Regions from separate parts of the Mesorhizobium sp. M2A.F.Ca.ET.046.03.2.1 genome, predicted to be linked through region 2. Evidence: riboswitches for the same ligand, from Rfam matches in the RefSeq annotation. Region 2 holds a riboswitch; each other region holds the start of a gene.
The links. Region 2 has a riboswitch for cobalamin ahead of EJ072_RS12235 (aromatic ring-hydroxylating dioxygenase subunit alpha). Riboswitches for the same ligand answer to the same signal wherever they lie in the genome.
Positions count from the first base shown of each region.

Region 1: another riboswitch for cobalamin. It lies ahead of EJ072_RS00305 (CbtB domain-containing protein); the one in region 2 lies ahead of EJ072_RS12235 (aromatic ring-hydroxylating dioxygenase subunit alpha).
Region 3: another riboswitch for cobalamin. It lies ahead of metE (5-methyltetrahydropteroyltriglutamate--homocysteine S-methyltransferase); the one in region 2 lies ahead of EJ072_RS12235 (aromatic ring-hydroxylating dioxygenase subunit alpha).
Region 4: another riboswitch for cobalamin. It lies ahead of bluB (5,6-dimethylbenzimidazole synthase); the one in region 2 lies ahead of EJ072_RS12235 (aromatic ring-hydroxylating dioxygenase subunit alpha).

Region 1 is NZ_CP034449.1:46,185-51,829, reverse strand. It holds gene EJ072_RS00330 (DMT family transporter) at 1-154, opposite strand, end outside; gene EJ072_RS00325 (VOC family protein) at 372-776, opposite strand; gene EJ072_RS00320 (TetR/AcrR family transcriptional regulator) at 880-1,512, shown strand; gene EJ072_RS00315 (hypothetical protein) at 1,650-2,231, opposite strand; gene EJ072_RS00310 (CbtA family protein) at 2,382-3,122, opposite strand; gene EJ072_RS00305 (CbtB domain-containing protein) at 3,320-3,529, opposite strand; adenosylcobalamin (AdoCbl) riboswitch at 3,528-3,672, opposite strand; gene EJ072_RS00300 (histidine phosphatase family protein) at 3,758-4,333, shown strand; gene EJ072_RS00295 (PilZ domain-containing protein) at 4,474-4,746, shown strand; gene EJ072_RS00290 (DUF6428 family protein) at 4,982-5,503, opposite strand; gene EJ072_RS00285 (metalloregulator ArsR/SmtB family transcription factor) at 5,546-5,645, shown strand, end outside.
Region 2 is NZ_CP034449.1:2,582,694-2,588,338, reverse strand. It holds gene EJ072_RS12250 (sulfite oxidase-like oxidoreductase) at 1-11, shown strand, start outside; gene EJ072_RS12245 (ferredoxin reductase) at 36-782, shown strand; gene EJ072_RS35940 (hypothetical protein) at 823-969, opposite strand; gene EJ072_RS12240 (hybrid-cluster NAD(P)-dependent oxidoreductase) at 1,060-2,160, opposite strand; gene EJ072_RS12235 (aromatic ring-hydroxylating dioxygenase subunit alpha) at 2,181-3,428, opposite strand; cobalamin riboswitch at 3,537-3,739, opposite strand; gene EJ072_RS12230 (DUF680 domain-containing protein) at 4,233-4,439, shown strand; gene EJ072_RS12225 (DUF680 domain-containing protein) at 4,509-4,745, shown strand; gene ugpC (sn-glycerol-3-phosphate ABC transporter ATP-binding protein UgpC) at 4,820-5,645, opposite strand, start outside.
Region 3 is NZ_CP034449.1:1,296,337-1,301,981, reverse strand. It holds gene EJ072_RS06260 (DUF982 domain-containing protein) at 233-535, shown strand; gene EJ072_RS06255 (DUF982 domain-containing protein) at 801-1,049, shown strand; gene metE (5-methyltetrahydropteroyltriglutamate--homocysteine S-methyltransferase) at 1,778-4,132, opposite strand; cobalamin riboswitch at 4,222-4,422, opposite strand; gene EJ072_RS06245 (HAD-IIA family hydrolase) at 5,178-5,645, opposite strand, start outside.
Region 4 is NZ_CP034449.1:685,865-691,509, forward strand. It holds gene EJ072_RS03395 (pirin family protein) at 1-190, opposite strand, end outside; gene EJ072_RS03400 (DUF2277 family protein) at 200-466, opposite strand; gene EJ072_RS03405 (exodeoxyribonuclease VII small subunit) at 505-756, opposite strand; gene EJ072_RS03410 (histone deacetylase family protein) at 760-1,686, opposite strand; cobalamin riboswitch at 1,802-1,979, shown strand; gene bluB (5,6-dimethylbenzimidazole synthase) at 2,022-2,747, shown strand; gene EJ072_RS03420 (hypothetical protein) at 2,748-3,728, opposite strand; gene EJ072_RS03425 (TetR/AcrR family transcriptional regulator) at 3,859-4,452, opposite strand; gene EJ072_RS03430 (MFS transporter) at 4,573-5,645, shown strand, end outside.

The DNA.
Region 1 (5,645 bases), 2.5 Mb from region 2:
CCAGCGACACAGAGCCGGTCATCACGAAAGTCGCGAGCATCTGCCAGCGGGCAAGCTGGAGCAGGGGAACGCGCCCCTTGAGCTCGCTGAGGAACATGGAGCTCAGCGCGCTGCACAAGGCGGCGGTGACGGCAAGGGCTTCGGAAAGGAGCATGGCTGCTGGCGGTTGCGGCGATTCCACCCAGGATTGGGCAGGCGCCGACGCTTACGCCAGCTCGCCGCAATGCGCCAGCCGGACCGGCGGCCGCAGGGGCATGCACCGAGATATCAAGTCGAGGACAATGGCGGGCTTGGCCCGAACACGGGAGCGACGGGGCGGGTGCCCCGCCGCTTCCAGGGTGTCGTTCCCGGCAAAGGGCGATACGGACGGTCTATTGCATGGCTGCGGGGTTCATCCACAGGAACTCCCAGACATTGCCATCCGGGTCTTCTATGTGACGGTTGAACATGAAGCCGAGATCCTGTGCCGGGTTGGGATCGGCGCGGCCGCCCGCTGCAACACCTTTCTCGATGACCGCGTTGACCGCGTCCTTGCTGTCGACGGTCAGCGCGATCAGCAATTGGCTCTCGCGCTTGGCATCGCCTATCGGACGGGCTGTGAACTGGCTGTAGTGCTGGTGCGTCAGCAACATGACCCCGATCGAATCGGAGAACATGATCGAGCTGGCCTGGTCGTTCGAGAACTGCGGGTTGAGCGTGCCGCCGATCGCGAGATAAAACTTGGTCGCTGGCTGCAGATCGCGCACCGGCAGATTGAGGAAGAGCATTTGGGTCATCGGGTTGAAACCTCCGTTTCATTGACGGGTACTAGTCAGTCTAGTACTGTCTCGATGGCTATCATACGGGAACGGTACCGTCTAGTACTGATAGAGGGGCGCTATGAAAATTGCTGTTGAGACCAGATCGGCCCGTAAGGATCGTGAGATCATCGAGGCGGCGACCGCCGCCTTCATCGCCAAGGGCTACGATGGGACCAGCATGGAGGAGATCGCCACCAGGGCGAGCGCTTCGAAGCAGACTGTCTACAAGCATTTCACGGACAAGGAGACGCTTTTCACCGAAGTCGTGGAGTCCACCGCTTCTCAGGTCAACGACGTTGTCGAGTCCGTGACGATGCTGCTTTCCGAGGCAAAATTCCTGGAGGGCGGCCTGCAGCAGCTTGCCCGGCGATTGACCACGACGCTGATGAACGACGAGTTGCTGAAGCTCCGGCGTCTGATTATCGCCAATGCCGATCGGATGCCGCAGCTTGGCCGTAGCTGGTACGACAAAGGCTTTGAGCGCATGCTTGCCTCGGTGGCGGAGTGCTTTGAAAAGCTCACCAGCCGAGGCTTGTTGCAGACCGGCGATCCCCGTTTGGCGGCCAGCCATTTCTTTGGCATGCTGCTTTGGATTCCGATGAACGAAGCGATGTTCACCGGAAGCAACCCGCGCTCGAAAGCCGACCTTGAGCGCCACGCCGATGCCTCGGTCGAAGCGTTCCTTGCCGCCTATGGGGCACGCTCGAAATAGTCGCGCCGCCTGGCACGATCTGCGCGGCGCAACGAGCCGCGTTACGTCGCCTGGTGTCGTAGGAGGTCGGCCGGCCTCAGTCAGTTGAGCAGCGCCTGAGAGTCCAACGCGATCGGCTAGGCGACGGCTGAATCGTTCTAGACGGTGCCGGCCCGCGGCGAGGGCAGACGGAAGATCGCCCAACTTGCGGCGGCGAGCGCCGCCATCGTGACCAGCAGCACCGCCAGGCTCGGCAGGTGGAACACCATGTCCCGCCATCTGGGCTCGATCACCGCGCCGGTGCTGAAGGCCTCACCGCTGAACTGGCACAGGATCCAGGACGCGCCGCTGCGCACCATGTCGGCGTCGATGTCGGAAATCAGCACTTTCGCCTGGCGCTCGGCTGCGGGCATCGTCGCCATATAGGTGAGCAGCGCCTTGGCGGTGGCGAGATAGGCGTGGCTGCATTCGTTGAACGGGCTCTCCTCGTCGCCGAGGCTTCCCGGCATCAAGCCCCAGAGGCAGTAGGTGTATTGCAGATTGCCGTGATTGTAGAGCCGCCGGAAGGTCGGGTCGGTCACGGTCTGGCGTTGGGCAAAATCCAGGATGTCGCCACGATAGCGCGCGATCACAGCCATCTGGCCGTGGGTTAGGCTGGGGATCTGGATGCCTGGGGGAGGCGGAGCGGAGGAGCCACTATGCGCCTGCGCCGAGGCTGCCGCCAGCAGGGCGAGCAGCACTGCAACCGAGCAATTCCAGGAAAATTGTGCCGCGGTTTTCCGTCCGGAATTGCGAGAAAACAGAAGACCAAAGCGGCTCAGCCCTCGTGTCGACCGTTGAGCCGCTTTGGCCGCCAGGGCACGGAACCGTGGCGGCCAACGCATGGGAGTTCAAGCGTAGCGGCGGGCGGGGCCGCGCTGGTCGCGCACGGCGACCACGCGCTCGGCAACCGCGCCGAAGCCGAGCCCGACGACGGTCCACAGCACCAGCTGGATGCCGAGCGAGGCGACGCGGAACTGCCACAGCACCGTCGCCGAGAAGTTCTCCGGCACTTCGTTGATGTCGGGCAGCGCCGCCTTCACCAGCGCGAAGACGACGAGGAAGGCGAGCCCAGCGACGATCGAGGCATTCCAGGCGCCGAGCTTGCTCCATAGCCGCTGCGCCAGGCCCACCGCCGCCACCATCGCGGCGATCGAGATGACGATCATGATGAAGAACAGTTCGGTGCGGTAGGCGATGGTTTCGGGATTGCCGACCGCGGGCGGGTTGGCCGGGTATTTGAGGCTCGGAACCACGATCACGGCAAGGAAGCCGAGCAGCGCCAGCAGCGCCGAGGTGCTGCGCGGGCCGAGCGAGCCCAGCCGGCCATAGGCATAGGCGAAGACCAGCGAGAACAGCCCGCCAAGCGCCGCGCCATAGACCAGCACGCCGGTCGCCAGACCGATGCCTGCCTGCGTGACGCGGCTGACCATCTCGGGCTCCGGCGCCTCGCCGGCGGCCTGCGCCTGCTGTTCCTCGAAGGCGATCGCCTTGTCGACCTGCGGCTCGCCATAGACGCGGGCGAAGGCGAACGCCAGAATCCCCGCCACTAGCCCGACAAGCATGCCGCGCAGCAAAAGTTTTCCGACCATGTCAGAGTCCCTTCAAGCAATTTCCCGGAAAAATTGAGCGTTTTCCGCCCGGAATTGCATTAGGCCAAATCTCAGAACGGCATCAGCGATGCCGAAGCCGCTCCAGAGCAATTCCAGGAAAAGTGTGCAACGGTTTTCCGTCCGGGATTGCGCGTCAGACCAAAACCTAGGACGGTTCAGCCTTCGCTGAACCGATCCTAATGGCAGGGGAAGCCGAGCAGGTGGCGGCCGTCATGCACGAATTCATGCACCATCGTGCCGCGGATCAGCGAGGTCGCGCCTTCTTCCGCGCCGACGAAATAGATCATCAGCATCAGCATCAGGCCGGCGAAGATTGCCCAGGGCAGAAGCTCGCGGACGGGAATCGCAACCGGGCCGTAGGTCGGGGCGAAAGTGGTGTCGGACATTTGACCTCCTGTGGGATGCTGCGTCCCGTTGATCCAACTGTGCTGCGGGATAAGGCCTGACTTTCGGCTGGTGCCGATCACAGTGGCGCGACCGTGCCGGACTCGCACCGGCTTCCAATCCCGTATAGCGCTAAAACACTTGTCAGCACTTCGTTCGCCTGTCAACGACATGTAATGGCCAACGCGGCTTCGCCTGGCCGAAATTTCACTGGACCACGGAGTTTTGGGATGTTCGCCCGCCTGACGATGATCGCAAGCGGCGCGACGCAGGCCGCGCGCAAGGGCCGCTTTCCATCGGACGAGGCGCCGGAGCCGAGCGCCTTCGACCGCGCCGGCGCGATCGCTTCGTCGCTGCGCCGGGCCGACCGCGTCTGGACAAGTCCGGCGCTCGCCGCGCGCAGGACGGCCGAGGCGCTTGGCCTTGACGCGACCGTCGAGCCGCTGCTTGCCGAGCAGGATTTCGCGCGCTGGGCCGGCAAAAGCTTCGAGGAGGTGCAGGCCGAGGACCCGGCAGGCATGGCGGCCTGGTTTGCCGATCCGGACGCCGCACCCCATGGCGGCGAATCGCTTGCCGCCGTCGCCCGGCGGGGTGCCGCGCTGATGGAGCGGCTGGCCGGCGAGGGGGGCGGCCACACCGTCGCGCTCACCCATGCCGTGCCGATCCGCGCCGCCATCGTGCATGTGCTGGGCGCGCCGCTCTCCTCGGTCTGGAAGATCGACATCGAGCCGCTGTCGCTCACCGAGTTCCGCAACGACGGCCGCCGCTGGGTGCTGCACGCGAGCGGGGTCGCCGGCGCGAGATAGCGCCGGAAACAGCTTTTCTGCTAATGGGCCGCGGTGCAGACGAATCCTGCTGTTTCAGCAACCGCTAACGGAACGGAAACGCCTTGCTGCTATGGTGCTGCCCAGTGGCGAGGAGAGCCTTGCCTTAGGAGCCGCCGGATATGGCCAATTATCCCGAGACCGAGCGCCGTCTTCATGCGCGCGAATTCGTGCTCAAGGAAGCCACGATCATTGCCGGTGCCGTCAGGATCGGCTGCTCGGTCAGGAATCAGCACGAGCAGGGCGCGGAGTTGCGCGTCGCCGCCGATACGGAGATCCCGGAACGCTTCCTGCTCGAGGTCCCAGCCGACGATATGACCTATCGCGCCTTGGTGCGGTGGCGGCGCAACGACCGCATCGGCGTGGCGCTCTACAGCAACGCGCCGAAGGACTGACGCGGTTCTCAGCAATTCGCGACTTGATCCTGTCCGGACGGCATGCAACCCGGCACATCGGGAACGCAACCGTGGCGCGTGCGTTCATGGGGGCCGATCAATTGGGATTCGTGCATGAGCAGGACAGCCGTTTGGGTGGCGCTGATCGCTATCATTCTCGTGGCCCTCTATTTGTTGCAGCACAATGGCATGATCAGATTCTAAAGCACGGCGGCGCTCTGCGCCGTTCGCCGGGTCAGCAGCAGCTGTTCTCTCCGCAGCACGGCTTGCCAGCGGCCGCCTGTTCCTTCAGCCAGCGGTCACGCGGCTTGCAGCTCGCTGGCCGTGGCGAAAGCACGACCTCGATAGCGCCGCCAACGACGCTTGGCTGGGCTGCGCGGTGCAGCTCCATCGGGCGGATCCCGTCGCTGACCTCGAAGGTCAGCTTCGCCGACTGGTCGAGAGCCACGTGATCCGAGACCTTGCGGATGATCGCCGCGAACTTGCCGGCCGGCATATGGACCGGCCCGCCTTCGTCCACGTCCCATAGCTGGACGAAGATCTCCGACCATGATTCCGGATTGGCCTCGCAATCCAGCGCCGAGAACTGGCCCGCCTTCACCTCGGTGACATGATAGCCTGGCTTAACCGTCTGCCCGTCATAGCGGAACACCAGCGGCCTGTCCTTGTAGTCGGCCAGCGCGCCCAGCAGGTCGCCGATGGTCAGGTCGGAGGGGTCGATCGGGGCGGCGTTTTTATGATTGTCAGAAGACAGCATGTCGGCTATTCCTCATTTCAATATTTCAAGGATTATCGAAACGTGGATGAACGTCAAGCCCTGATCGCCTTTGGCGCGCTGTCGCAGGAAACCCGCCTGCGCCTGCTGCGCCTGTTGGTCGTTGCCGGACCGGAAGGCATTT
Region 2 (5,645 bases):
GCGACCGGTGAGGGGCGACGCGTGAGCAGCAATCGATGAGCGCCGAGCCGTCGCCGCAATCGCCCTGGCAGGCAGCCACGATCACCCGCATCGAAAAGCGCACGCCGCGCGTCACCAGCTTCTGGTTCCAGCCGTCGCGGCCTTTCGCTCACCTTGCCGGACAGCATGTCGACATCAGGCTGACGGCCCCGGACGGCTACCAGGCGCGCCGCTCCTATTCCATCGCCTCGGCGCCAGAAGCAGGCGGCGGCGTCGAGCTGGCGATCGAGCGGCTGGACGACGGCGAGGTCTCGCCCTTCTTTCACGACGTGGCCGCCGTCGGCGACGAGATCGAGCTGCGCGGGCCGCTGGGCGGCCATTTCATCTGGGAGGAGAGCGACGGCGGGCCGATCCTTCTGGTCGGCGGCGGCTCGGGCGTTGTGCCGCTGATGGCGATGGTGCGTCATCGCACGCTGCGCAACACGGCGGTGCCCGTCGCGCTGGTGTTTTCGGCGCGGGTCTGGGACGAGGTAATCTTCCGCGACGAGCTGATCGGCCTCGACGACCGTCGCGACGGATTCGACCTGGTTTTGACGCTGACCCGCGAACCGGCGAGGCGGCCCTCCGATTATTCCCGGCGCGTCGACGCCCGCATGATGGCGCAGGCCGTCGAGCGCCTGCCCAAGACGCCAAGGCTCGCCTATGTCTGCGGCTCGAATGCGTTCGTCTCGGCCGCCGCCGACGCCTTGATCGGCGCCGGCGTTCCGGCGGGGATCATCCGCACCGAGCGCTACGGGGTTTAGATCATGATCCCGAAAAGTGGGTGCCGGTTTTCGGGAGGGATCATGCTTCAACAAAGAGCATGATCCCGGAAAGTGGGAACCGGTTTTCGGAAGAGATCATGCTCCAACAAAGAGCTGGATCAGGATGGCGATTCAACGGAAAATCATCCTGATCCGGCGCGCCGATTGCTCGGCGAGCCTTCGCCACGAGACGCCTCCGGGCACTGAACTTCTGTTCGGCAGGACAGCGGCCGGCGAGGGTGTTCCCGCAACGGCCCTTGCCTCGACCGACAAGCCTTCAGGCCTCGATGTCCAGCGCCGACAACGGCCTCGAACAGCAGGCCAGGATATAGCCGTCATCGATCTCGTGATCGAGAATGCCGCCATTGTGGCTCATCGAAACCTCGCCGGAGACCTTTTTCACCTTGCAGGTGCCGCAGAGACCGAACTCGCAGGCCGCCGGGATCCTGACGCCCGAAGCGCGCGCCGTCTGCAGCACGGTCTGTCCGGGGACGCATTCCGCATCGACGTTTGAAAGCGAAAAGCGGACCGGCGTCACCGCCTCGGCGAGCGGCTTGGCTTCGTCGCCGGCCGGCATCGCGAACGGCGCCGGGACTTCTTCCACGGCCGGCGCCGCGAAGCTCTCCTGATGGTAGCGGCTCATGTCGAAGCCGGCGGCCTCCAGCATCTGGCGCACGGCGCGCATGAAGGGGTCCGGCCCGCAGCAGAAGATTTCCCGCTCGCGGAAATCGGGTGCCAGAAGCGGCAGCCGGATCGCGTCGATGCGGCCCATATGGCCGAACCAGCCCTCGCGGCTCGACCGCTCCTCGATCATGAAGCCGAGCGACAGGCCGGGCATGCGGCTGCCGAGCAGTTCGAGCTCCTTGCGGAAGATGATCTCTTCCGGCCGCCGCGCGCAATTGACGAAACCGACATCGGTCCAGGGCGCGCAGTCGTTCAGCCAGCGCAGCATCGACATCATCGGCGTGACGCCGGAACCGGCCGAAATGAACAGATATTTGGCCGCTGGATGGCTGTGCAGCGAGAAATCGCCGGTCGGCCCGTAGGCCTTCACATGGACGCCGGGCTTCAGATTGTCGAACATCCAGCGCGTGCCGACGCTGTCGGCTTGCGCTTTCACCGTCACCGCGATCGAGAACGGCCGCGACGGCGAGGACGACAGCGTGTAGGTCCGCATCAGCGGCCCGTCGGCCGTCGGCAATTCCAGCGTCACGAACTGCCCGGGTTTGTAGCGGAACCAGGTCTGATTGTCGGAGCGGAAGGTGAACGTCTTCACCTGCGGCGCCTCGTCGCTGACGCCGATCACTTCCAGCACCTGCAGCCTGTCGTTCCAGGGCGCCATCTCGTCGAGATGGCGATAGAGGCCGAGATCCGTCATCGCGTTCATCTCCTTAGCCTTCAGGCGACGCTGCGCAACGCCGGGCGACCGCCTTCGGCAAGGCGCGGACCGATGAAGGAGGCGTACCACTCGACGAACTGGATGACACCGCCCTCATGCAACTCGGAATAGGGACCAGGCTCGTAAGCCGGCGACAGGATGCCGAGCGCGTTTTCCTCGACGATGCGGCGGTCCTGATCGTTGGTCTCGGTCCAGACATGGGTGAGTTCTGCCAGATCGTAGTCGACGCCTTCCACCGCGTCCTTGTGGACCAGCCATTTCGTCGTCACCGCGGTCTCGGTGGCGCTGATCGGCAGCACACGGAAGGTGACGGCGTGATCGATGAGGATGTGGTTCCACGTGGTCGGGTAATGGTAGTGCATCAACGTGCCGATGCGGTAGGCGGCGACGCTGGCGGACAGGTTTTTCGTCACGGCGCGTCTGCCGCTCATCGTGTAGCTGACGGCGTCGCGCAGCAGCGGCGCGCGCGTTGCGCGGTATTGCCCGGCCGGATCGATCCGGAACCGGCTCGGCAGACCCGCCGCCTCGCATTTCGCCCAGTGCGCAAGCATTTCCGGATCGCTGTCGGCGCCTTGCACACCTGTCACCGTCGGCGCTTCCGGAAAAGTCTTGCACAGTTCCGGATGGTTGCCGGCGCAATGATAGCACTCGCGGTTGTTTTCCCAGACGAGCTTCCAGTTGCCCTTTTCGACGATCGTCGATTCGAACGCGACCTTCGCCTCGCTCAGCCGGTGCGGCAGGACATAGGGTTCGATCATGGCGCGCATCGGCGCGAAGTCGGCCGGCTCTTTTGCCAGGCAAATGAAGATGTAGCCGCCGACGCTCTCGCAGGCCACGGGCTTCAGTCCGAACTGGCTCTTGTCGAAGCCGTCCGCCATCTGGCGCGCGAACAGCAGCCGCCCGTCGAGCTCGTAAGTCCACTGATGGTAGGGACAGACCAGCTTGGCGGCGGTGCCCTTGTCGGTGTTGCACAGGCGGCTGCCGCGATGCCGGCAGGAGTTGTGGAAAGCGTTGATCCTTCCCTTCTGGTCGCGGACCAGCACCACCGGATAATCGCCGATCTGAACGGTGATGTAGCTGCCTGGTTTCGGCAGCTCGCAATCATGGCCGATGAACAACCAGTCACGATGCCAGATCAGCTCCATATCGAGCTTGAAATAGTCGGGATCGGTGTAGAAGGGCTGCTCAAGCGAGTAGCCCTGCTTGCGGCTCTGCAGGAGCCTCAGCATGTCGTTGCGCGCATCCATGTCCTGTCCTCGCATCAAGGACTGAACTGGTGGTGATGGAGAAGAACGACCGCCACCGGCAGGGCCGGGCACGCGCCGTCCGCCTCTTGACCGCCCACCGCGATCAGTCGAGTTCAAAATGTCTCTGGCTGGTTTCCGGGCTTTGGAGTTGCCCTCGCGGGCGGTCGCAACACCTTCCCAGGCCCATGGCCCAGTGGTCTCCCGTTGCGACCTCACTCCACCACCGTTGCGGGGGCAGCGCCGGATTTCGACCGGCTTCCCAATTCTCCGCCTCGTCGCGACGAAGCGGCACCTGAGATGGCCTGATCTAACCACGACGGCCGGTTTCCCGTCGGCATGAAAACGACATCGCATCCATACGGCGCGACAATGGGCGGCGTGTTCACGTTGCCGATTCTCGTCCTTCTCGCCATGCCACCGGCTTCCAGGGGTGCTCCCGGACGAGGTTCGGGAGCGTCGTTGATGGTTAACAGTATCAAAAAGTGACTATTAGCAGATTCTAAAATCGAACCGAACGGTTCGTTTCTGTTGACGGTGCGTGCAGAACGCTGTGAACGTTGGCGCTCCGACACACTTGGTGAGCCAGCAGCATAAATCACATAAGTCATTGATTGAACTTAGCAAAAAAATGGTTGTAGGCATGCTTATGAAAACTTCAAGAGGCGGATTCATGGTCCAGACGAAAAAACTTCGTGATTGGAATCCCGCAGTCGGCTCACCCAAATGAGCGCTGTCCGAACGACGCGATTTCATTCCCAAGACACGCCGCTAGACGGACTGAATAAAAATACTGGAGTAGCAAAAATGAAAAAGATTGTTCTCACTGCCGCCGCCCTTCTGGCAATTTCCGGCAGCGCCTTTGCCGGTAGCGACAATTACAACGCGCAGGCTGCCAACCCGCCGGCCGCCACGGTCGACTCTTCTTACACAGCCTCGGTCCGCAAGTCCGAACCGGCTGAACAGAAGCCTGTCACCACGGGCGCCGACCGCAACCTTTTCGGTAACAACTAACAGCCGACTTCGAACGGCGACGGGTTTGCCCGTCGCCTCGGTCGGATCAGGAAATTCAGGAGTACTGAGATGAAAAAGATCATTCTTGCCACCGCGGCTCTCATGGCCGTTTCCTCGGCTGCTTTTGCGGGCAGCGACAATCACGGCAACAGCGGAGTCAACCAGCCGGCTCCCGCCGTGGATACGACCCGCACCTCGTCGATCGGCACCGACTCGCCTGTCTACAAGCTGCTGAATTCGTCCCGCGACGCGCAGAAGTCGGCTCCGCAGCAGGGCAGCGACCGCGACCACTTCGGCAATCGTTAACAGCCGACCGTGATTTGAAAACAGGAGCGGCGGGCCAGGGCCCGCCGCTTCTCTTTGCCGCAGCGGCTCTGCGCTCAGGCTGCCTTCGCCTCTTCGCGATGCAGCGTGAAGGAATGGCCGTCGGCGTCGAAAATATGCAGATCGCTGGCGCTTGCGTTGAGCCGCAGCGTCTCACCGCGCTTGACCTCGACATTGCCCGGCAGCTTGGCGACCAGCGGCAGGTCTGCGCGGCCGATATCGATATAGACGAGCTGAACCTCGCCGAGTTGCTCGATATAGTCGACCTTGCCCTCGAAGAGGTAATCGGAACCGGTGGCGATCGCGAGATCCTCCGGCCGCACGCCGAAGCTGACCGCCGCGCCATTCGCCGAAGCAGGCGTCGCGATCGGCACCGTCGCCTTGCGGTCGCCGACATGGCTGACCACGGTCGGATTGCCGGCCTTCTCGATCTTTGCCGGCAATATGTTCATCGCCGGCGAGCCGATGAACTGGGCGACGAACAGATTGCCCGGACGCTTGTAGAGTTCCATCGGCGTGCCGACCTGCTCGACGACGCCGTCCTTCAGCACCACGATGCGGTCCGCCAGCGTCATCGCCTCGACCTGGTCGTGGGTGACGTAGATCATGGTGGTGTTCGGCATCGATTCCTTGAGCTTGGCAATCTCGATGCGGGTGGCGACGCGAAGCGCTGCGTCGAGGTTCGAAAGCGGCTCGTCGAACAGGAACACTTTTGGGTTGCGCACGATGGCGCGGCCGATCGCGACGCGCTGGCGCTGGCCGCCCGACATCGCCTTGGGCAGGCGATCGAGATATTTGGTGAGCTGCAGGATCTCCGCCGCCTGTCGCACCCGCTTGTCGATCTCCGCCTTGCTTTCCTTGCCGATCTTCATCGAGAAGGCC
Region 3 (5,645 bases), 1.3 Mb from region 2:
CCTGCGGACTTAGACTAGGCGTGGGGAATCAATTCATAGCTTAATAGTGACGGCCGCCTTTGATGGCAACCAAGCCATTGCACGATCTGTTCGCGGATCGCTACACACCCGGCCGCAGTCGCAGGATAACTCTTCAACCGTCATCGTCCTGACAACACCGCTGTGCCATGGTTGTGCCGCGTCGATGCGGCGCCTCTTCACCCAAATTTATTCGGATAGTTCGGAGAAACGAATGAACGCTAAGGCTTTCAGCAACCCCCTTTTCGTGAAGCGCGCAACGCACATCATCCAAGAGATTGCCGGCCTTGCGGATGCCATCGATTTTCTCAATGAATGGCCTGAAGATCGCAGAGACATGATCCACGAGATCGCCCTGAGGGCATGCTACGATGCATACGATGGGCGCAAGCCGGTAAGTACGGCTCGCAATGCCTTTTTCGGCTTTGCGAAACGGGTCGACATATTGGAAGATCCAACCTCGGCGATGAAGTGGATTGCTGCCTGCAGATCGGGCAGTGGAAAAGTGCAGGTGTAGACCTCGACGACGTCTGGCAAGGCGCGTCAAACAGTGCACTATTGTCCGAGTTTCACGGCTAGACCGCGCGAATGAGAAGCAGTTCCTCACCGCCGACTACAAAAGTGCAGATCGCACGCAACCTGACTATGGCCAGACGCAGCTCATGGCGATCGCTTGGTCGTGAATGGCCAGCCTCAGTGGTGCAGGTGCATCGGTCGCGTTCGACTGAGTAAAGAAATACGACCGGGGCAGTTTGCCGCATAGTGGCTGTGGAGGAGGGGGGATGACCGGGTTGATCAGATTTGAGAGGCCAGTCGTTGTTCAGGTCAGCCGCCGCAGCTCAGAGCGCATCGTGGTGGACGTCAACGACGCGGCCGCTATCTTGCTGCGGGATCTGCATAATGAGACCGATAAACGCAGAATAGCGATGGACGTCTGTCTGCAGGTGTTACGCGGTAAGACCCATGCGCCAGCCGCTCGACGAGCTTTCGTCGCAGCCGCGCTCGAAGCACGCATTCTGCGCAACGATTGAGATTTATGACGCCGCTCATGAATTTCGGCCCTCTGCGCATCGCTGTTGGCCACGGTCCGAACATCCCTGCCGGCATCCGCCAGGAGCAAGCCAACCCCGTTACTTCCGCAATGGCTTTCCTGGTCGCGCGTGGGATCTTCCAACATCAAAACACAAGGGGTCCGCCAGCCAAGCTGCGGTCGTTCGGCTTCGCCTGCGCGGCGATCGTAATTGGAGACAGAGGCAGACGGGCCATTGAGCGAGAGTTGGCCGACTGCAGATGGCGGAGCGTCGATACTGTCACGATAGTCAACAGAAGTGCCGTTTGAACCTCCCCCCAGATTAGCCCTGCATCCGGTTTCCCGGAACACCCTTGGACCGGCCCCGCGTGATCGCCGATGCCTCTCCCGATGGTCGCCGATGTCGGAACGGAGGTTTCGGCGATCGCATCGGAAAGATGATAGTGATATTGGACTAGCTTAAATCCGGAGTAGTCCGAAACCGCTGGGGGTCAGCCGTCTGATCTCTGGCCGGCTCATTTGAGGGCCGGCCTGCTTCGATCGCCCGCCAACGCCCGCCTTCGGAACAGCTGGCGTGGCCGCGCCATAACAAGGCCCGACCAGACCAAGCTTACGGAGGCGCTTCGGTCGGCGGCAGGTCGATTTCTTTGGGTGAGCCGGATAGCCTCCTCAACCTACTTCGCCCGGGGTGCAGCGTCGCCGCTCACCGCCGGCAAGTGTCACCGAGTCCTACGCCGTTTGCGCTTTTTCCCGAATTGCGCGTGCCGCAGCCACCATGTTCACCAGGGCAGAGCGGACCTCCTCCCATCTGCGCGTTTTGAGGCCGCAGTCGGGATTCACCCACAGTTGGTCATCCAACAATCGATCGCGCGCAAGCATGATGAGGTTGGAAATCTCGCCCACTTCCGGGACCCGCGGCGAGTGAATGTCATAGACGCCAGGTCCGATATCGTTCGGATACTTGAAGGTTCGAAGCGTATCGAGCAGTTCCATCTGCGAGCGCGAGGCTTCAATGGAGATCACATCCGCATCCATTGCGGCGATAGCGTCCACGATGTCGCCGAACTCGGAGTAGCACATATGGGTGTGGATCTGGGTCGCATCCTCGACGGCCGTTGAAGCCAGCCGGAAGCATTCGACGGCCCAGTCGAGATAGGCCTCCCAGTCGGCCTGGCGCAGCGGCAAGCCCTCGCGCAGTGCGGCTTCGTCGATCTGGATCATCTTAGCGCCGGCCTTTTCAAGGTCGCTCACTTCATCGCGAATGGCGAGCGCGACCTGACGGCAGACGGCTGAGCGCGGAAGGTCGTCTCGGACGAAGGACCAATTGAGGATCGTCACGGGACCGGTAAGCATGCCTTTCACCGGCTTCAGCGTTAGCGACTGGGCATATCGCCACCAATGTAGTGTCATCGGATTTTGTCGCGACACATCTCCAATGATGATCGGGGGTCGCACAAAGCGCGAGCCATAGCTTTGCACCCACCCGTGTTGCGTGAAGGCGAAGCCGCAGAGCTGCTCGGCGAAATATTGCACCATGTCGTTGCGCTCGAATTCGCCGTGGACCAGCACGTCGAGTCCGATCTCTTCTTGCCAGCGAACGGCGGCTTTTATCTCTTTCTTCAGGAACGCTTCATAGTCGACGTAACTCAGCTGGCCTTTGGCATGAGCTGCCCGCGCCTTGCGAATCTCGGCTGTTTGCGGGAAGGAGCCGATCGTCGTGGTGGGGAAGGGGGGCAAGCCAAACACGTCGGCCTGAAGCTTGGAGCGGCCGGCAAATGCGCTCTTCCGGCGCGTCATGCCGACCTTGATCCTGGCGACCCGGCCTTCGACGAGCGGATCATGCACCTTGGCGGATGTCGCGCGAACGGCGGCAGCCTCAGCCGACGCCTCCAGTTCGGCGGCCACTGCGTCCCGGCCTTCGGCCAGGGCACGGGCGAGCACGACCAGCTCGTCGGTCTTTTGCGCTGCGAAGGCGAGCCACGACCTCACATCCGCATCGAGTGCCGTCTCCAAGTCCAGGTCGATCGGCACATGCAGCATCGAGCAGGACGGGGCAATCTCCACCCGCTCCAGCGGCCAACCGGCGACGATCGGCTTGATACGGTCAAATATCGCAGGCAGGTTCGCGCGCCAGACGTTGCGGCCGTCGATCAGCCCGAGCGAGAGCACAAGTTCCTTCTGCGCGAGCCGGCCGACGGCCTCCAACTGCTCTGGAGCGCGCACGAGATCCACGTGCAGTCCCGCCACGGGCAGAGAAATTGCGGTCTCGAGATTGTCTCCCAGCGATCCGAAATAGGTAGCGACCATGATCTTCAACTCGGGTGCTGCTTTCGACAGCCGGGAGTAGGCGAATTGGAGCGCATCCCGTTCGTTGGGAATCAGATCGAGCACGAGCGCCGGCTCATCGATCTGCACCCAATCGGCTCCCGCGAGCTTTAGCCTCTGCAGGAGTTCCTCGTAGACGGGCAGCAGCCGTGGCAGGAGCGCGATAGGGTTGAAACCTTCCTCAGGTGACTTCGCCAACTTGAGAAAGGTAACCGGTCCAAGCAGGACCGGGCGAGTGTGGATGCCGAGCGCCTTGGCCTCGAGGAAATGATCGACCGGTTTCGCCGACGAGAGGGCAAAGCTCTGATCGTCCCTGAGTTCCGGCACAATGTAGTGGTAGTTGGTGTCGAACCATTTGGTCATTTCCATCGCGGCAAGGCCCTGCCCATTGGCCGCAGGCTCGTCACCGGCAGGTCCACAATCCGCGGCCTGACCTTGATTGCCGCGCGCCATGGCGAAATAGATATCGAGTGGGACCTCGCCGTCAGTCCAGGCGTATCGTGCCGGAACGGCGCCGACCATGGCGACTGTGTCGAGCACGTGGTCATAAAGCGAGAAATCGTTGGACGGGATTTTCGACACGCCGCGATCGTGCTGCTCCCTCCAGCTAGCGGCACGCAGCGTCTTCGCCGTCGCGAGCAGATCGGCAGCGCGAGATTTTCCGGACCAGTAGTTTTCAAGCGCGAATTTCAGTTCCCGCCGTCGACCGATACGCGGCACGCCGAGCGTTGCTACAGGAATTCGTTGAGAGACAGTCATGCCATACCCCGATGGTTGGGGCGGGGGACAAGGAACCCGCGAATAGGCGGCACGAAGCCGAGCTACCGCGACCACCAGACACCCCGCCCGTGGACGTTGTTCGTCGTGGCAGGTCTCCTGGCTCGCGGGTCAAAGCCTCCGCCCGTCTTCCCGAGGCCGTTCGCCTCAGTGACATCAATGGGCTTGGCTCGCCGCTAACAGTTGCGGGGGCAGCGCCGGCATCGCACCGGCTTCCCTCTTAGCTCCGCTACGGCAGTGCCGCGCGAAGAACCATGACATGCGTACAATCACAGCCGCTTCGATCCTTGTCAATACCATATAACGAGATGTTTATGTGATTATGCGAGTAACACCTTGCGCTGATCGGTCTCTTTCGCCCAAAGCCGCTTACGAGGGTCGGGTCGGTCGAAAGGCATTCAGCGCCGCCCCGTCGCGCTCGAACTGCGCTCCACCGAAGTGCTTCAGGGTGTTTGCCGACTGGCCGGCCGTCGACGCAAGTGCCCGTTCGCCTTCCACAAACATGGGGGTCATCGGGTGCACTCACTTTTGGCCCGAAATCGAATTCGTCATGTCCGGACAACCAGACGAATGAAAGCGCGATGGCTTCCGTTTGATCGGCGCTCGTTGGAGGCGGCGCCCCTATTGTTGGAACGGCGTGATCATCAGGTGGTGCCTTCTCGGGTCGGCCGCGTCGCAGTGCTCTTGCACAGAGAACGCATCGTCGTGCCAACTGGGAAAATCGTTAGGAACGATGCAATCGCTCTGAAAGCATTGTGTGACATTGCGGACATCGTCGACGATCCGACAACGGGCGCACCCAATCACCGGATCAATTCCGGTGCGATCGCTGGAACGTGCAGAACCAAAGCAGTGAAGCTCACAATGAACTTGCTTGCCCTACATGGGTGCACTTCGACTAAGTTGTCACGCTTATCACTTCTTTTCTGGATGCGGGCCGGCTGTTCCTCCCGATCATTGCCCAGGTTGACGGCCGGCATGCGGAACGTAGAGGAGCGTTCGGTCTTCGTGTAGGGGTGCGTTCGGCTTATTGGTTCGCTATGATTTGGCCCAGATCGGCAAGGCACTCGACCACGTAGTCCGGTCTGAATGGAAACCGCTCTATGTCTGCCAGCTTGGTCACACCAGTAAGCACAAGGGCTGTTCTCAGGCCCGATTCCAGCCCCGCGAGCACGTCGGTATCCATGCGGTCCCCGACCATGATGGTATCGACAGCTCGAACTCCCAGCCGGTCGAGCGCGTCGCGCATCATGAACGGGTTCGGCTTCCCGACGAAATAGGGCTGACGGCCGGTGGCCTTCTCGATTAGTGCCGCGACAGCCCCGCACGCCGGATGGGAGCCCCGCTCGGTCGGGCCAGTGGCATCCGGGTTGGTGGCGAGAAAGCGCGCGCCCTTCGCCACAAGCTCAGCGCCAGTTGCGATCTGCTCGTAGTGGTACGACGTGGTGTCTCCGAGGACCACGAATTCGGGGGCAAACTCTGTTATTCGGCAGCC
Region 4 (5,645 bases), 1.9 Mb from region 2:
CGCGCAGGATGGCCGGGCCCATGCGATCAAAGAAGATGAACGGCCCGACCAGGCGGCGTTTTGCCGTCGGCAAGGCGCGGCGCACCGCGAAGCCGCCGATGTCCTTGGCGTTCGGGATGACCATCAGCTCGATCTGGTCGCAGGCGAAGGCATCGCCGGGCTCAGGGTCGTTTCCGGGAAAAAAGCTCATGATTATCCCTTAGGCGAAGCGCAACGCCGACCTGGCCTTCGCCTTGGCGGCCTCTTCCTCGCGATTGCGCGGTTCCTGGCTGGTTTCGAGCGAATCGATCAGTTCGCGCGCGGCGGCGGCGATCGCTTCCACGGCGTGATAGAAAGCATGCTCGTTGCGCTTGGACGGTTTCGTCGAGCCGCTCAGCTTACGCACGAATTGCAGCGCTGCATCATGCACCTCGTCATTGGTCGCCGGCGGCTCGAAATTGGCCAAGGTCTTGATGTTGCGGCACATGGCTTGAACTCCTTACCTGCTTGCTCTGCCCACCCAAACTATTCCGCATCGAGCGGCTCCGTTCCCACCGGCTTGCCGTCGCGCGACAGCCTGATCTTCTCAACCTTGTCCTCAGCCGCCTTGAGCAGTCGGTCGCAATGCGCCTTCAGCGCCTCGCCGCGCTCATAGATCTTGATCGACTGGTCGAGCGGGACGTCGCCGCGCTCCAGATCGTCGACGATCTTCTCCAGCGCGTCGAGCGCCTGTTCGAAGCTCATCGCCTTGACGTCCTCATTGCCTTCCACTGCCATACCCTATCCCTTCATCAGCCGCCCGACATGGGCGGCGACTGAAAATGCCAGTCCCTGCAGATCGTAGCCGCCTTCCAGCAGGCTGACGAGCCTGTTGGAGCTGTGGCGGCCGGCGCGTTCCATCAACTGGCCGGTCGCCCAGTCGAAATCGTCCTCGGTCAGATTGATCTCGGCCAGCGGATCGCGGTGATGCGCGTCGAAGCCGGCAGAAATGATGATCAGGTCCGGCGCGAACGCATCGATCGACGGCAGCACGCGCGACAGGAAGGCGTCGCGGAACATGTCGCTGCCGGTCCGCGGCGCGAGCGGCGCGTTGACGATGTTGCCGGCGCCGGTCTCGCTCTTCGCCCCGGTGCCCGGGTAAAGCGGCATCTGGTGGGTCGAGCAGTAGAGCACCGACGGGTCGTCCCAAAAGATGTCCTGCGTGCCGTTGCCATGATGGACGTCCCAATCGACGATGGCGACGCGCTCGGCCTGATGCTTCTTCTGCGCATAGCGGGCGGCGATGGCCGCCGTGTTGAACAGGCAGAAACCCATCGCCGTAGCCTTTTCGGCATGATGTCCCGGCGGGCGGGCGGCGACGAAGACATTTGAGGCGCGGCCCTCGAAGACGTCGTCGACCGCCGCGTTGGCCGCGCCGATCGCCGTCACCGCGGCCTGCCAGCTTTTCGGGCTGGCGCTGGTGTCGGCATCGATCGAGACGATGCCGGTCCGGGGGATCGCCGCACGCACGCGCTCGACGAAAGTCTCGGGGTGCGCATAGACGATGGTTTTCTCATCGCCTTCCGGCGCCTTGACGCGGTCGAGCGCCGAAAACGCCTCGTCGTCCAGCACGCGCTCGATGGCGCGCAGGCGGTCAGGCCGCTCGGGGTGGCCGGGCGGCGTGAGGTGTTCGAGGAAGATTGGGTGCGTGTAGAGACGGGTGGCCATGGCGCCTAATCTAGGCACCCGCGGCCGTAATGACCATGTTTGAAAAGCCGAATGGCTGGGGAAATTGCGCCAGCCCATGTCGTCCGCGCCATTGGCGGGTGCCGAACTTCGCGGTAAGGTCGTCCCGCTGCCTGGTGCCCGCGACGCGGGAGAATCGGGAACACGGTTTTATTCCGTGGCGTGCCCAACGCTGTGAGGGGGACCGCGCCGGCAAATGCCACTGTCGATGACGGGAAGGCGCCGGAGCGGGACGATCCCGAGCCAGAAGACCGGCCCGGCAGACATGGTTTTCCGCTTGGTCAGGCGGGGGACTGCTTGTCGCAAGGGGAAAAGCGATGACGGCAGCAGCGATCGCCGCGTGTGGCGACGACTTTGACCAATTGGCGCGCGACGCGGTGTACCGGGCGATGTTCACCAGGCGCGACGTGCGCAGCCATTTTGTCCCCGACAATCTGGATGACTGTGTGCTGGCGCGGCTTCTCACCGCCGCGCACCATGCGCCGTCTGTTGGCTACATGCAGCCGTGGAATTTCATCGTCATCCGTGATGCCGAGCGGCGCAGACAGGTGCGCGACCTGTTCCTCGCCGCGCGCGAGCAGGAACTGCCGGCGATCGAGGCGGAACGGCAGGCGCTCTACCGGAAGCTGAAACTCGAAGGCATCTGCGAAAGCGCGCTCAATCTCTGCATCACCTGCGACCGGCAGCGGTCGAAGGACTCACCGCTCGGGCGCTGGCACAATCCGGAGATGGATCTCTACAGCACCGTCTGCGCGGTGCAGAATTTCTGGCTGGCGGCACGCGCCGAGGGCGTCGGCGTCGGCTGGGTGAGCATCATCGAGACGGAGGCGCTGAAGAAGCTTCTGTCGATCCCCGAGCATGTCACGCCGATCGCCTATCTCTGCGTCGGCCGCGTCTCGGCATTCGCGCCGAAGCCGGACCTCGAAGCGCATGGCTGGGGCAAGCGCCTGCCGCTGCCCGAGTTGGTGATGAGCGAGACGTTTCGCGGCGCCGGCGAGGCGCCGCTCAAATCGGCGATTGCAAGGCTAGGTCGCCAGCAGTGATCAAGCGGCCCGGGGCGTATCCCAGCGCGAGCCGCCGAAGGAGCCCAGCGCCTTGTCGCGCAGCTCCCTGAATTTGGACGACGCCTCGGCGAGGCGGTTGTCCCATTCTGGATTGGGCACTTGGCCTTCGATGGTCTCGAAATACACCTGCATCAGCGAGGCGATGGCGAAGGGCTCGATGAAGGCCGCCTTGAAGGCCCAGGCAAAGACGATGGCCAGCACGAAGGCCCAGCCGGCAAGCTGTCCGGGCATGACCCAGAGGATCGCGGCGGCAGGCGCCAGCATCAACAGGAAAATCACGAAAGAAACGCCCCACATGATCGCAGCCAGCCAGACGGCGTTCTTGACCATGTGCTTGCCGTTCTGGGCGTACAGCACGACGCCTTGCCGGGCCGTCTCGAAGGGCGAGTTCGAATTGATGCGGATGTTGTAGCCGAGTATGATTTCGTCGACATAGGTCAGAGACAGGCGGATCACCGTGTTGATGAAGCTGACTAGGCCGCTCAGGCCCGGAATGGGCAGGAAGGCGGCAACGCCGCCGATCAGGCCGGTGATGGCGCGGATGGCGCCCTTGACCAGCTGGTCCACGACGAAAAGGATGTTGGCCTCGGCGAAACGCTGGCTGACCACTTCCTTGGCATAGGCGATCTGGCCCTGGCCGTCGGGCACGTCATGGCCGTCGATCAGATGTACCATGACGGCGATATGGCCGGCTTTCAGCACATAAAGGATGTATTCGCGGATCCAGTAGACGGCGATCGACACAATGCCGAAGCCGACCACGCCACCCCACAGCGCAAAGGACATCGGTCCATCCGGATCGGTCGAGATATGACCGACACCGTAGCCGACGCTGGCGCCCGTGCCGGTCGCCATGATGTAGGCGACTGTGATGCCGAAATAGACGATCATGCGAAAGACGATGAACGGCCATGTCCGCATCATGATGGACACAGACCGGCCAATGCTGAAGTCCCACATGGCCCCGACTCTCCACGCCCCAAGAGATGGCGCAGGAGGATGCGCTCGCCCCATAGATTGTCAATCGCGGCAGGGTTGCACCGGCCCGAAACCGGTGCACAACGCGGTGGCTTGGTTACCCAAGCGTGCCTCAGGGCTTTTGGCGTAAGCCTTCGAGCAGTTGCTTGAAGGCGGCGATCGCCTTCTTCGAGGTGGCTTCCGGATCATTCGAATTGGCGATGCGCTGCGCGGCCTGGCTGCTGGCACCATTGATCAGCCGCGAGGTTGTCTCAGGGTCGACATCGGTGACGACCACGCCCTCTTCCTGCAGCTTCGTCAGGTGGTCGGTCATCGAGGCGATGCAAGCGCTGGCATTCGGCCACTGCGCCGGGTCACCGAGCACCGCCGGGCCGTCGCGGAACATGATGCGCTGGATTTCCGGCTCCAGCGCCATCTCGATATAGGTGGTGCACTCGTCGACGAAATGCTGCCAGCGCGTCGGCGCCCTCGAGGCCACCTCGTTGACGCGCAAGGCCATTTCGCGGTCGATCTCGGCGATCACGGCCTGCAGCAGCCCCTTCTTGTCGCCGAAATGATGGTAGAGCGCGCCGCGCGTGAGGCCGGCCGACGCGGTGAAATTGTCCATCGAGGACTCGGCATAGCCGACCGTGCCGAAGGCGTGGCGGGCGGCCGCGATCAGCTTGGCGCGCGTCTCGGCGATCATCTCCTTGCGCGGTCTGTGCATGGCTCTGGCCCTATTCACATACGCTTCGTATGCCAATTTACATACGCGGCGTATGAACTATCTCACATTCATACGCAACGTATGTAATTGTGGTATGCACCCTTGTCGAGGAGCAGGATCATGCGAAACCCCTATGCGGACATCTTTCGGGCTCCTGGCACGAAAGGCTTCGCCACAGCCGCCTTCGTCGCGCGCTTGCCGATCGCCATGGCACCGATCGGCATCGTGGCGATGCTGTCGCAGACGCATGGCGAATATTGGCTGGCCGGCGCCGTCTCGGCCACCTATGCGCTGGTCAACGCTTTTCTTTCGCCGCAGGTATCGCGGCTGATGGACCGCCGCGGCCAGACGACGATCGCAGCACCCATGACGCTTGTCTCGGCGCTTGCCTTCGCGACATTGATTATCGCGGCCAACCGGCACTGGCCGGCTTGGACCTTGTTCGGTTCGGCCCTGCTCGCCGCCGCCATGCCCAGCATCCCGGCGCTGGTCAGGGCGCGCTGGACCGAGATCTTTCACGATCGGCCGGAGTTGAACACCGCCTTCGCCTTCGAATCGGCCGCCGACGAGCTGGTCTATGTCGCAGGCGCCTCACTGTCGGTGGGGTTGAGCGCAGCGCTGTTTCCCGAAGCCGGCATGGTCGTCAGCACACTGCTGCTTGCGCTGGGCTCGGCGGCATTCCTGCTGCAGCGCTCTTCCGAACCACCCATCCGCCCGGCCGAACATGGCGCGACCGGTTCGGCGATCCGCCTGCGCGCGGTCCAGATTATCACCTTCGCGCTGATCTTCGTCGGCGCGACCTTCGCCACCACGGAAGTCACCACCGTCGCTATCACCAAGGCGCTCGGCCAGCCCGAGGCGGCGAGCCTTGTCATCGGCGTCTATGCGCTGGGATCCTTCGTGGTTGGAATCATCGTCGGCGCGCTCAGCCTGAAGGCGCCGCTGCAGCGGCAACTGGCGCTCGCGGTCACCGTGATCGCGCTCACCACTTTGCCGTTGCTTTTCGTCGACACCGTGCCGACGCTGGCGCTGGCGGTCTTCGTCAGCGGCGTCGCGATCTCGCCGACCTTCATCACCGCCTTCGGCCTGATCGAGCGCCACGTGCCGGCCGCGATGCTCACCGAGGGCGTCACCTGGGTGACGACCGGCATCGGCATCGGCATGGCGCTGGGCTCCTTCGCCGCCGGCTGGAT